Regions from separate parts of the Paraburkholderia sp. SIMBA_027 genome, predicted to be linked through region 4. Evidence: riboswitches for the same ligand, from Rfam matches in the RefSeq annotation. Region 4 holds a riboswitch; each other region holds the start of a gene.
The links. A riboswitch is a leader RNA that binds a small molecule or an ion and turns the genes downstream of it on or off. The one in region 4 is predicted to bind cobalamin.
Positions count from the first base shown of each region.

Region 1: linked by a shared signal. The riboswitch ahead of cobG (precorrin-3B synthase) and the one ahead of SB764_RS08330 (HoxN/HupN/NixA family nickel/cobalt transporter) in region 4 are both predicted to bind cobalamin.
Region 2: linked by a shared signal. The riboswitch ahead of SB764_RS09865 (TonB-dependent receptor domain-containing protein) and the one ahead of SB764_RS08330 (HoxN/HupN/NixA family nickel/cobalt transporter) in region 4 are both predicted to bind cobalamin.
Region 3: linked by a shared signal. The riboswitch ahead of cobW (cobalamin biosynthesis protein CobW) and the one ahead of SB764_RS08330 (HoxN/HupN/NixA family nickel/cobalt transporter) in region 4 are both predicted to bind cobalamin.

Region 1 covers NZ_JAWRWY010000018.1:140,073-143,255, forward strand. The annotation lists gene SB764_RS29985 (precorrin-8X methylmutase) at 1-124, opposite strand, end outside; gene cobG (precorrin-3B synthase) at 124-1,512, opposite strand; cobalamin riboswitch at 1,609-1,803, opposite strand; gene cbiE (precorrin-6y C5,15-methyltransferase (decarboxylating) subunit CbiE) at 1,866-3,098, shown strand; gene SB764_RS30000 (cobalt-precorrin-6A reductase) at 3,095-3,183, shown strand, end outside.
Region 2 covers NZ_JAWRWY010000004.1:408,641-411,823, forward strand. The annotation lists gene SB764_RS09865 (TonB-dependent receptor domain-containing protein) at 1-1,419, opposite strand, end outside; cobalamin riboswitch at 1,510-1,707, opposite strand; gene SB764_RS09870 (LysR family transcriptional regulator) at 1,789-2,730, opposite strand; gene SB764_RS09875 (CoA-acylating methylmalonate-semialdehyde dehydrogenase) at 2,939-3,183, shown strand, end outside.
Region 3 covers NZ_JAWRWY010000018.1:127,835-131,017, reverse strand. The annotation lists gene cobN (cobaltochelatase subunit CobN) at 1-604, opposite strand, end outside; gene cobW (cobalamin biosynthesis protein CobW) at 636-1,751, opposite strand; cobalamin riboswitch at 2,019-2,292, opposite strand; gene SB764_RS29945 (cobalamin biosynthesis protein) at 2,652-3,101, shown strand; gene cobO (cob(I)yrinic acid a,c-diamide adenosyltransferase) at 3,182-3,183, shown strand, end outside.
Region 4 covers NZ_JAWRWY010000004.1:62,399-65,581, reverse strand. The annotation lists gene SB764_RS08335 (amino acid permease) at 1-880, shown strand, start outside; gene SB764_RS08330 (HoxN/HupN/NixA family nickel/cobalt transporter) at 957-2,015, opposite strand; cobalamin riboswitch at 2,105-2,302, opposite strand; gene SB764_RS08325 (LysR substrate-binding domain-containing protein) at 2,409-3,183, opposite strand, start outside.

The sequences.
Region 1 (3,183 bases), on a different contig from region 4:
CGTGAATCACGCGCACGGCGAGTTTTTCGAGGTCGGCGGGAATGTGCGCGAGATCGGCTTCGGCGCGGATCGTCGCGAACGATTCGCGATAGATCGCCTGGCCGTCGCGGATGTAATCAGACATCAAAAAGGCTCCGGGGCGCGCTGCGCGATGGTGTGCGCGGCGGCGTCGAGGGTCAGGTGGCGCGCGACGAGGCGGCCGAAACCGGCTGCGCTCGCGTCGCGCTCGTAAAGGTCGTAATGCGCCGGCGCGGCGGCCAGCAGCGTGAACGGCGCGCGGTGCGCGGCGGCGCAGGAGCGCTCGCAGCCGCTCAGGTGCGCCTGCACGTGCGGCGGCAGATGCGGCGCGAGGCGCAGCGCGTCGGCCTTGGTGTCGGCGCGGCTTTTCGCGCAACCCGCCGAGCCCGTGCAGGCGATCGTGCGCGCGAGCGGATCGGCGGCGTCGACGCTCAGGCCGAGCGCGCGCAGGGCGTCGAGCACGGGCATCAGCGCCGCGCGCGCGACGTGCGGCACGAGCGCGCCTTGCCACGGCGTGATGCGCAGCGTGGCGTCGCCGTGGCGTTCGGCGAGGTCGGCGAGCGCGTCGAGCGTGGCGGCGTCGAGGCGCGCGAGCGGCGGTTGCGCGCCGACGTAGCCGTCGCCGTTCGCGTGCAGCGCGTGCGCGCCCAGGCGTCGCGTGAGATCGACGCGCGGGCGCTGCCAGTTCGCGGGCGCGTGGTGATCGGCGGCGGGCTGTGGCGTCGGGATCGCGAAATCGGCATGACGTTGCGCGGCGTCGAGCAATGCAGCGGCGCCGTGCGAGGCGATCACGTCGCGCATGCGCAATTGATCGGGCGCGGCGAGATCGAGAAACGCATGCAGCAGCGCGCGGATCAGCGCCTGAACGTGCGTGGCGGCGATGGAGCCGGTCGCGCCGTCGTCCGGACAACCGGCGAGACCGAACGCGAAACGCGTTGCGTCGCCTTCGCGCGTGGCCGCGAGCCAGATATCGTGCGGATGATCGAGCGCCGCGAGTGACTCGCCGCCGTCGATCAGCAGGGCGAATTTCGGCGACAGCGCGGCGAAGCGCGGCTCGTTTTGCAGCATCGCGACGAGCGGCGCGGCGAGCGTCGTGGTGTCGAACAGCGCGTGCGGATCGAGGCCCGCGAGCGGGCTCAGCATCAGATTGCGCAACTCGTCGGCGGCGCACAGATTCGCGGGCGTCTGCACGCCGTTCGCGGGGCCGAGGCCGCCGGCGATCAGCGCGGCCGTGAGCGCCGCTTCCTGGCCCGCGCGGACGCCGCGAATCTGCACGTTGGCGCGGTTGGTCAGTTCGAGCGTGCCGTCGGCATCAGTGCGCGCCGCGTGCGCGATGGCGCGCGCCTGGGCGGCGCTCAGCACGCCGCCGGGCAGACGGATGCGGCACAGTCCGCCGTCACGCGCCGCGACGACGCGCACGAGCCCCGGACACGCCGAGCGGCGCGCCTCGGCAAGCGTGGCAGGGGACGAAGCGGGCTGCGAATCGTAATTCAAGGGACACCGTGGTTGCGTCGCGCGAGTCGGAGCGCCCCGGCGCGGTGCGCTGGCGGGACGATGGCCGCCGGTACACCCCGCCCGGCATGGGCTCGCACGAACAGTCGTTCGGCCGGCAGGTCTCCTGGCTCGCAGGTCGGCGGCCGCATCGGCCTTCCCGGTAAAACCAGTGGCTCGGGTGGATGCGGTCTCGCTGCTCACAGTCGCGGGGGCGGCCACAGTTTTGCTGTGTTCCCTTTTATGCCGTCGAGGTTTTCAGGCCCGTCCGGCGCCGGCGGAAGCGGTATTATGCCCGTTTTCCAGCGTGCTCCGCGAGACGAAACGGCGCGCGCGCAACCCGGAACGGAGATCGGATGCAGGGCAGGCGGGCGTGGCTGACGGTGATCGGCATAGGCGACGACGGATACGCGGGACTCGGACGCGCCGCGCGGCGCGCGCTGTTCGAGGCGGATGTCGTGACGGGCGGCGAGCGTCATCTCGCGATGCTGCCCGCGCGCGTGGGGGCGCGCCGCGAGGCCTGGCCGCAGCCGTTCAGCGTCGCGCCGCTGCTGGCGCTGCGCGAATCGTCGCAATCGCAGTCGCGCGTATGCGTGCTCGCGAGCGGCGATCCGATGTGCTTCGGCGTGGGCGCGACGCTCGCGCGTCATGTGCCGATCGATGAAATGGCGGTGCTGCCCGCGCCGTCGTCGCTGTCGCTAGCGGCGGCGCGGCTCGGCTGGGCCTTGCAGGACGTGGCGGCGGTGTCGCTCGTCGGCCGTCCGCTCGACGCGCTGCGCCGCCATCTGTTCGCGCGCTCACGCGTGCTTGCGCTGAGCGCCGACGGCCGCACGCCCGCCGCGCTCGCGGCGCTGCTCGCCGCGCAGGGTTTCGGCGCGACGCGCCTGAGCGTGTTCGAGCATCTGGGCGGTGCGCTCGAACGTCGCATCGAAGGCCGCGCCGATGCGTGGCAAGTGGACGAATGCGCCGCGCTCAATCTGGTCGCGTTCGAATGCGAGGCCGACGACGCCCGGCGTGCCGATGCCTGGACGCTCACACCCGGCCTGCCCGACGACGCCTTCCAGCACGACGGCCAGCTCACCAAGCGCGATGTGCGCGCGCTCACGCTCGCGCGCCTCGCGCCGACGCCGGGCGCGCTGCTCTGGGACGTGGGCGCGGGCAGCGGCTCGATCGGCATCGAATGGATGCGCGCGCATCCCGCTTGCCGCGCGATCGCGATCGAAGCGAACGCGCAGCGTCAGCGCTTCATCGAGCACAACCGTAACGCGCTGGGCGTGCCCGCGCTGCAACTGGTGGCGGGCCGCGCGCCCGATGCGCTCGCGGGCCTCGCCGCGCCGGACGCCGTGTTTATCGGCGGCGGCGTGACGGTGCCGGGCGTGCTCGACGCCTGCTGGGAACGGCTCGCGCCGGGCGGGCGGCTGGTCGCCAACGCGGTGACCGTGCAGAGCGAGGCGGCGCTCGTCGCGTGGCGCGCGCAGCACGGCGGCACGCTCACGCGCATCGGCATCGGCGAGGCGGAACCGCTCGGGCGTTTCGATACCTGGCGCCAGGCGCTGCCCGTCACGCTCTACGACGTGCGCAAGCCATGAGCGCGCGCGCGCCTCGTCTCCTGTTGCTCGGCGGCACCGGCGACGCGCTGCGCATCGCGCGCACGCTCGCGCCCGAGCATGTGTA
Region 2 (3,183 bases), 350 kb from region 4:
CACTTCCACCGTGTCGCTGCGCTCGGGTTGCAGATTCGGATTCGCGTAGCCCGGATAGTAGAGGTCGTTGAAGGTCGGCAGACGGAACGCGTTGCCGTACGACACGCGCGCGGTATAGACCGGCGTGATCGCCCACGCGAGCGCCGCGTTGCCCGTGTTCACGCTTTGCCCCTGTACGATCTCGTGGCGCCCGGCGAGGAACAGCGTCCAGTCGCCGAGCGTCGCCGACTGATGCAGCGAGACGGCGGAATCGTTGCGCGCGGGCAGGCCGTCCGGCACATCGACGGGAAGATACGCCTGCTCGCGCGTGAAGTCGTACGCGAGCTTGGTCTCGCCCGAGAGCGCGTGACCGAACAGCGTGTGACCGGTTTCCTGATGCGTGATCGACGTCGACGTGCTCAGGCGCGTCGAATCGATTTCGTCGGTCGGCATGCCGGGGTCGTTCGCGTAGAGGAACTGGCGGTCGTACGCATAGCCGAACGACTGGTCGAACTGCGTGGTCGGCGTGATGTCGAGATGAAACGCCACGCCGGTCGTGAGCTGATGATCGCGCTGGCGATCCGCGTAGCCCGCGTTGTCGTACGAGAGATCCGAGCGGTGATAGAGCGCGAAGGTCGAGATCGACCAGTTCTCGCGCGCGTAGCCAAGACGCGCGTCCACGTCCTGCGCGTGATACGGATTGCGGCCGTCCTCGTGACCGTAGGCCCACGGCTTGGTCGCGTCGATGCCCGCGGTGTTGTAGTCGTGCAGACCGAGCGAATACGTGAGTCCGCCGAGCGCCGCGAGCGGCCCGCTCGACGGCACGGTGCCCGAGGTGCGCAGCTGCGTGTCGAAGGTCTTGTTCGAGCCGCCGCCGAATGACACCGTGGTTTGGTTCGGCTGATTCGAGGCGTGGCGCGTGAAGAGCTGCACGACGCCGCCCACCGCATCCGCGCCGAACGACGCCGCCGCCGGGCCGGAAATCACTTCCACGCGATCGAACGCCGAGGTCGGCAGATCGGCCCACGCGGCCGTGCCCGTGGTCGCCGAGCCCACGCGGATGCCGTCGATGAACACGGCCACCTGATTGGCCGCCGAGCCGCGAATGCTGACCGACGCCGTCGCGCCGGGACCGCCGCTCTGCGAAACGCTGACGCCCGGCAGCGTGGCGAGCGCCTGCGTGATGCTCGGGTCGATCGGGTCGAGCCGGTCGAGATCGGCGCGCGTGAGCACCTGCGTGCTGGCGTAACGCTGATCGAACGATTGCGGCAGATGCTGCGTGTCGCCAACCACGAGAATGTTCGGCAACGTGGCGTCGGCCTGGGTTGGTTCAGCGCTTTCTTCAGCACTTTGCGGCGACGTTTGCGCATAAGCGCCTTGCCAGGCGCAGGCCGCGACGGCGGACGCGAGAACGGTGGAAGCGAATTGACGATACTTCATGAGCAGACAGATCCAGAGGTCGAACTGTCCTTGCAACGGGCGGCCGCGCGGGCGGCGCGCGCGCATCGGGACACCCCGCCCTTTGCGGCTGCTTGGACCTCGGTCGATGGCAGGTCTCCTGGCTCGCGGGTCGTCGCCCGATGCCGGCCTTCCCGGTTTCCCAGTGGCCCTCGCTGGCATGGACTCGCCGCTCACAGTTGCGGGGACAGCCGCAGACTTCCGGCGCGCGCGCCGTTACTGCGTTCCCTTTTGATCCCGTCGCCGGGAACCATCAGCGCGCGAGCGTAAAGGCGGCGCGTTCCGCGCGTCAACCTCCGGCGCGCCGGGCGATGCGAAAAAACGTCAGATGCGACTCGCCGCCCGCATCGCTCATTCGAGCGGAAAGCCCTGCCTGAAGGTCTGACGCAGAAAATCGGCGAACAGCGTCACCGCGCGCGGCACATGCGCGCCATAGGGCCGCACCACGTGCAACTGCGACGCGAACGCCCCCACCGGCCGCCACGCCGGCAGCAGCACGACGAGCTTGCCCGCCTGCAACGCGGCCTGCGCGCTGAAATCGGGCAGCAGCGCAATGCCCAGATTTTCGAGCGCGGCGTCGCGCAGCGCCTCGCTGTTATTGGCCGACACCGGCCCGTTCACGGTCACGTTCACGCGCGACTGCTCGGCGCGCCGCCCGGCTTTTTCGAACGACCACGCGCCCGACCCGAGCGTGCGCGGATAGTAAAGACAGTCGTGCTGCGCAAGATCGGCGGGCGTTTGCGGCGTGCCGCGCAGCTTCAGATACGCGCGCGTGGCGACGATCACCGAACGCGTGTCGCAGAGCTTGAACGCCACATGCGTTTCCGGCACCTGCGCGCTGTGGCGGATCGCGAGATCGAAACCCTCGCTCGCGATCGACGTAAGCCGGTCGGACAATTCGAGCTGCACGCGCACCTCGGGATTCGCCCGCGCGAACTGCGCAAGCCGCGGCACCAGTTGCTGACGCGCGAAGGCCACGGGCGCGGTCACGCGCACCGTGCCGCGCGCGACGTCGGCCATTTCGCGCACGCTCGCGAAACTCGTGGCGATGCGCTCGAACTGCGCGCGCGTGTCCTCCACGAGCCGCCGCCCCGCTTCCGTGAAGCGCACGCTGCGCGTGGTGCGCTGCACCAGCGCGACGCCCGCCACGCGTTCCAGTTCGGCGATCCGCTGGCTCATCGCGGCTTTGCTCACGCCGAGCCGCGCAGCGGCCGCCGTATAACTGCCCTGCGCCGCCAGCACGTTCAGCCAGTGCAAATGGGTCCAGAGCGCTTCGACGTTCTGCGTATCCACGAAATGACTCCTGCCCCGAATCCTCAAAGATGCGCCGATGATAGCACCGCGCCCGCGTATCTTTCAGCGCTGCGCATGGCGATTGTTCACGCTGGAAAACAATCAATTCAGCCTGCGTGGCTGTGCAGACGCCTGCCGCCTCCGTACACTGGCCGTCATAGTGACGATCAACCGATGCTCAATCGATACCCAACTTCGAGGAGATGACATGCAGCCCTTTACCGATTCCGCGGACGTAGTCAACTACATCGGCGGCAAGCGCGAACGCGGCGCGGGCGACCGCACGCAATCCGTCTTCAATCCGGCGACCGGCGCCGCCGCGCGCCGTCTGGTGCTGGGCGAAGTCGCCGACGTCGACGCCGCCGTGGCGAGCGCGAAAGCCGCGTTCCCGGCCTGGCGCGACACGCCGCCGATCCGCCGCGCGCGCGTCATGCTGCGCTTTCTCGAACTGAT
Region 3 (3,183 bases), on a different contig from region 4:
GCGCGCCGGGTGTCCAGCGCGCGCGCCAGTCGTCGACGGTGGCCACGTCGCGCGCCGGATGATAGATCGCGGCGGCGGGCAGCACGACCGGCGGCGCCGGCTCGCGGCCCCAGTCGAACGCGCGCCACGCGAGCGCGCGCAGAAAACCTTCGGCATTCGCCGCGCCGCCTTCGCGCAGATAGCGCCACAAAAGACGGCAAAAATCCGGCTCGGCGCGGCTCCTGGCGATCAGGTTCGGGTCTTCCTGCAAGTCGCCCGAGAACATCGCGAGCAGCTGCCCGCGCTGCTGCGCGAGCGACACGACCTGCTCGATGCCGTACGGCCAGTAGGCTTCGCCGCCCAGATGATCGACCACGACCACGCGCGCATGCCTGAGCACGTCGTCGATATAAAAATCGACCGACGCGTTCTGGCGCAGATAGGTGACGTTCGCGAGCCGCACGCCCGGAAAACCTTCGGGCAGGCGCGGCACGACGCTCGCCAGCAGCGCGAGCGTGGTGTCCGCCGAACTCAGTACGACGATCTCGGCGGGCTGCTGATCGATGCGGATCACGCCCTGCGTGTCGTCGACGAAACCGCCCGGCGTGGTGCGCAGCAAATGCATGGGTGTCGCTCGTTGAACTGCGTGCTCGGTGTTATTGCGCGGATGCGGTTTGCGCCGCGTTTTGCCCTGCGGTTTGCGCCGCGGCCAGCGCGGCGTCGAACGCGCCTTGCAGCGCGGCGGCGTCGAGCTCCTCGCCGATCAGCACGAAGCGGCTCGCGAGTGGCTGCGCCGCGCTTTCCTGCACGTTCCAGCGGCGATCGAAATAGCTGTCGAAGCGGCGGCCCACGCCCTGAATCACGAGGCGCATCGGCGCGCCCGGCAGCGCGGCGAAACCCTTCACGCGATAGATCGTGTGCGTATCGACGAGCGTTTGCAGCGCCGCGACCGCCGCGTCGCGCGACGACACCTGCGCCTCGACCACGACGGAATCGAACTCGTCGTGATGATGATCGGCGTCGTCGGCGGAACCGTGGTGATCGTGGCGCAGATGAATGCTTTCCTCCGACGCGGCTTCGAGACCGAGCAGCGTGTGCAGGTCGAGCTTGCCGTGCTGCGCGCGCACGATCTTCACCTGCGGCGGCAGTTCTTCGCGCAGCTCCTCGATGAGCGCGTCCTGCGCGGCGGCGTCGATCAGATCGGTCTTGTTCAGGATGACGAGATCGGCGGCCGACAGCTGGTCTTCGAACAGTTCGTGCAGCGGCGATTCGTGATCGAGATTCGGATCGGCCTTGCGCTGCGCATCGACGGCTTGCGGGTTGTCCGCGAACTGGCCGCTCGCGGCGGCGGGACCGTCGACCACCGTCACGACCGCGTCGACGGTGAAGGCGTTGCGGATCGACGGCCAGTTGAACGCCTGCACGAGCGGCTTGGGCAGCGCGAGGCCCGAGGTTTCGATCAGCACGTGGTCGATGTCGGCGCGGCGTTCGAGCAGTTGCTCCATCACCGGGAAGAATTCTTCCTGCACGGTGCAGCAGAGGCAGCCGTTGGCGAGTTCGTAGAGCTGGCCTTCCGTTTCGTTGCCGTTCTCGTCGCAACCGATGCCGCAGCCGCGCAGGATTTCGCCGTCGATGCCCAGTTCGCCGAATTCGTTGACGATGACCGCGACGCGCAGGCCGCCTGCGTGCTGAAGAATGTGGCGCAACAGCGTGGTTTTGCCGCTGCCGAGGAAGCCCGTGACGATGGTGACGGGGATTTTGCGCATCTGCATGAGGAAGCTCCTTCGGCGCATGGGCCGCAGGTGAGGTGCGCCGCGCCGTGCGCGTCGCGCGTGAGCGTCCTGGCGGGTGGGTCGTCGCGTGGCGTGCATGACGGCACATGCAATCAGCGTAGTTCGCGACGTGCACGAAGCACAGGATCGCGGCGCGCTGCATGACGCCATCGGTAACGATACGGACGATACAACCGGTCTGGACGCGCCACGGGCGAGGCCCGGCATGACGCATGAAATCATGGACGCGGCGCCGCAACCCCGCAGCGCGCGTCCCGCGTATCTGGCCGGTATCCGGACTGACGAGTCACGCCGCTTCGCCTTCCCGCGCGGCGCGCCATTCAGGCGCGCGTCGCACAGTGGCCATGCATGCGGCGCATGCGATGAAGCGGCTTGCATCGACCTTGCGGACGATGCGCTCGTTGTACCGTTGCGGGTGCAGTTCAGGTTGGCCGTGCCCGTGGCGGGATGGCTCCCTGATTCCCGTTTAACTGCGTGCGAAACGTACGCGCACGCGAGCACCAGAGTGCGTGCGAGTGTAGGCGCGGGTGCGCTGCGCGTCAACCTGGACGGGCGACGGGCGCGGGCCGTTGCGGCGATGGGCGGTGTCCGTGCGGTGTCCGTGCGGTGTCCTTGTGGCATGCGGGCGGCGCCGGTTCCGTGCGCGTTCCGGATCGTTTCGCCCAGGCCGGCTGGAGCCGCGAGGCCGCCTGTCCGAGCCGCGAGGCGCGAAATGCCTGTGCTATCGTATGCGCGAATTTACGCCGTTTTCGGCCGATTTCCGCTTTTTCCACGCATTACGCCCCCGACTTTCCGCGCTCCGTGACTCCCGCCCCGCCCGCCGACTGCTTGCCCGATGCCGCCCCGGCAGCGGACAATGCGGCGCCGCTCGCCCAGGCGATCGCGCTCGCGATCGGCATCGGCTGCCGCCAGGGCGTCTCGGTTGCGCAGATCGAGGCCGCCGTGCAAGCCGCGCTCGGCGCGTGGCCGCTCGCGCACGTGCGCGCCGTGGCGACGCTCGATGCGAAAACCGCCGAGCCCGCGTTGCGCGCGTTTTGCGCGGCGCACGGGCTGCCGTTGCGGGGATTCACGCGCGAGCAGGTGCAGGCGACGGCGCGGCAAGCGGCATCGGCATCGGCATCGGCATCGGCATCGGCGTCGGCGTCGGCATCGGATTCGATGGCGGATTCGGCTCCGAGCGCGGCGGCGCTGGCGCGTTTCGGCGTGCCGGGCGTGTGCGAACCGTGCGCGCGTCTCGCGGCCGATGGCGGCGCGCTGCTACGCGGCAAGCTCGCGCTCGACGGCGTGACGGTGGCGCTCGCCGCCATCGCGCCCGATACACGACGCTGATGCAGGACGCCCGACGCCCGCATCGCAAGAACACGCATCACCCGACACTCATTGCATTCACAACAGGACGCTTCGCGACGAT
Region 4 (3,183 bases):
GGTGGCCGGCATTCTGCTGTTTATCGGCTGCGGGATTGCGGCGATCGCGGGGCTGATGCCGTCCGTCCACCTCACGCCGTGGCACACGCTGACCGGTCATGGCGGATTCATGCCGCGCGGCATGGCGCCGATCGTCGGTGCGTTGCTGACGACGATGTTCACGTTCCTCGGCACTGAAGTGGTGACGATCGCTGCGGCGGAATCGGAAAATCCCGCGCGGGAAATCGGCCGCGCGATTACCTCGGTGGTCTGGCGCATTTCGCTGTTCTATATCGGCTCGGTGCTCGTCATCATTTGCACGGTGCCCTGGAACGACGCCGATCTGACGGGTCTGGGCGCGTATCAGGCCGTGCTGCGCAGCTTCCATATTCCGTACGCGCGACTCATTACCGACGGCCTCATTCTGGTCGCGGTCGGCAGCTGCCTGAACTCAGCGCTGTATACGGCATCGCGCATGATGTATTCGCTCGGCCGGCGCGAGCAGGCGCCGCGCTTCGTCACGCGCACGACCGCGAGCGGCGTGCCGGCGCGCGCCGTGATGGCGTCGAGCCTCGTGGCGTTCGTGGCGTGCGGGGCGAATTATCTTGCGCCGAAATATGTCTTCGACGCCTTGCTCTCGACGACCGGCGCGATCGCGCTGCTGGTCTACCTCGTGATTGCCGTGAGCCAGTTGCGTCTGCGCCAGCAACTCGTGTCCGCCGGGCCGTTGAAGGTGCGGATGTGGCTGCACCCCTTCCTGGGCGTGCTGGTCGTTGCGCTGATCTGCGGCGCCTTCGTGGTGATGGTGCTCAGCGAAGATCACCGCGGCGAAGTGATCGCCACGTTGGGGTGTTGCGTGGCGCTCGCGGCGGTGGGTTATCTGCGTCAGCGGCGCGCTTGAACCACGACGTCCTCGCCCGTTTGCGTGCGCGGGCGAGGACGCCGAATGTGTCTTGCGATGTCGCGTGATTGCGCGTTCAACGATCGGATTGCAGCGCCGGCAGTTCGTCGTAGCGTTTCAGGCGGTAAATGAGGAACGAAATCACCCACGCAAAAATAAACACGCCGATGATGACGAAGCCGAGGTTGTTGAAATTGTCGTTGAGGCTGCCGATCACGTTCCAGAAGCCGCCCTTGAGGTCGAAGTGATCGGCGAGCAGACCGAGTGTTTCGATACCGCCGATGAGCACCGCGACCGCGACGGAAACGAGCGTGATCGTGAGGTTGTAATAGAGCTTGCGGATGGGGCGCACGAAGGCCCAGTCGTAGGCGCCGAGCATCAGGATGCCGTCGGTCGTATCGACGAGCGACATGCCCGCCGCGAACAGCACCGGAAACACGAGCACCACGCCCATCGACACGCCTTGCGCCGCCTGGCTCGCGGAAATGCCCAGCAGGCTCACTTCGGTCGCGGTGTCGAAACCGAGCCCGAACAGAAAGCCGAGCGGCAGCATCCACAGCGGTCGAGACACGAGGCGAAACAGCGGGCGGAACAGGCGCGAAAGCAGGCCGCGGCTGTTCAACAGCAGATCGAGGTCGTCGTTGTCGTAGCGCTCGCCGCGCCGGACCTTGCCGAACGCGCGCCACACGCCGCGCAGAATGACGATGTTCATCGCGGCGATCAGAAACAGAAACAGCGCGGAGACGCTCGTCGAAATGACCCCGCCGATATCCTTCCACGCCTCGAAGCGGCTTTCGAGCGCCGCCGCCGTCGCCGCGACGGCAATCGCCACGAGCAGCACCACGGCCGAGTGACCGAGCGCGAAAAAGAAACCTACGGAAACCGGACGCCGGCCGTCCTGCATCAGCTTGCGGGTGACGTTGTCGATGGCGGCGATATGGTCGGCGTCGACGGCATGACGCAAGCCGAAACCATAGGCGAGCAGGCCGGTGCCGAGCAGCAGCGGCTGCGCGTGAAAGGCGATGAACGCCCAGATCCACGCGCCGATATTGAAGACCGCGAGCACGGCGTAAATGCTGGCGACGCGACGGCGAAGGGTTCCCGGCGCAGCGGCCGGTTCGAGAGCGATGGACATGTGACAGATCCTGAGGTCGGGGCTGTCCTGCAACGAAGCACCGCGCGAAGCGGTGGTTTGCGCATTGGGACACCCCGCCCGTTGCGGCTGCATGGACCTCGGTCGATGGCAGGTCTCCTGGCTTGCGGGTCACGGTTCTCATGCCCGCCTTCCCGGTTTCCCAGTGGCGCCGAATGGCACGAACTCGCCGCTTACAGTTGCGGGGGCAGCCGCAGACTCGACGCAATGCGTCGTCACTGCGTTCCCTTTTGATCCCGTCGCCGGGAACCATCAGCCCGCAAGCGTAATGGGCGGACGGCCCAGACGTCAATTGCACACGAGAAAAAAGCCTGGATTCGATGGCGAGGTATTCGATGGCGTGCGCTTGCGCTTGCGGTTGCCATTGCCGGTACGTCAGGCTTCGCGCCCGGCCCTGTCGATCATCCATTGCCCGAAGGCCACGACGGCTTCATCGCGCGCGCGATCGGCGTTCATTACCAGCGTGTAGTCGGGTGCGCGCCATCCCGGCGCGGCAATCGGGCAGACGAGCCGCCCGGCGGCGATGTCCCGAGCAATCAGCGGCAGCGACGCGAGCGCGACGCCCAGGCCTTCTACCGCGCTCGCCAGCTGGAGATAGGTGTGGTCGAGTTCGATTTCACGGTGCGGCTGTAGATCAGCGGCGCCCGCCTCGCGCAGCCAGCTCGCCCATGCGGACCGCGTGGTGCTCGAATGCAGCAACGTGTGGTGGCGCAGGTCCGCCGCTTCCCGAATCGGATGCCGATGCAGAAGCGCCGGGCTGCACGCGGGTAGCCGCACGTCGGCCATCAGCGCACGGGAGATCACACCGTCGCCGGTTTCCGGCCCCGCGCGCACGCCGATATCGAACGCGTGGCCGATGTAGCGCAATTTGCGCGAGGTCGTCGACAGCCGCAGATCGATCTCGGGATAGCGGCTGCGGAAATCTTCCAGACGCGGCAGCAGCCATCCCAGTGCGAAACTGGGCTGCACATTCACGCGCACGATGCCCGACACGCGAACCGGCACATCATGGCGGCGCAAGCGGCTTGCCGCCGTGGCGAGCCGCTCGAATGTGCTGCTCACGTCGCCGAGCAGCGCGGCGCCTTCGTCGGTCAGGACCACGCCGCGCGCACGCCGCTCGAACAGCGGCACGCCGAACCAGTCCTCCAGC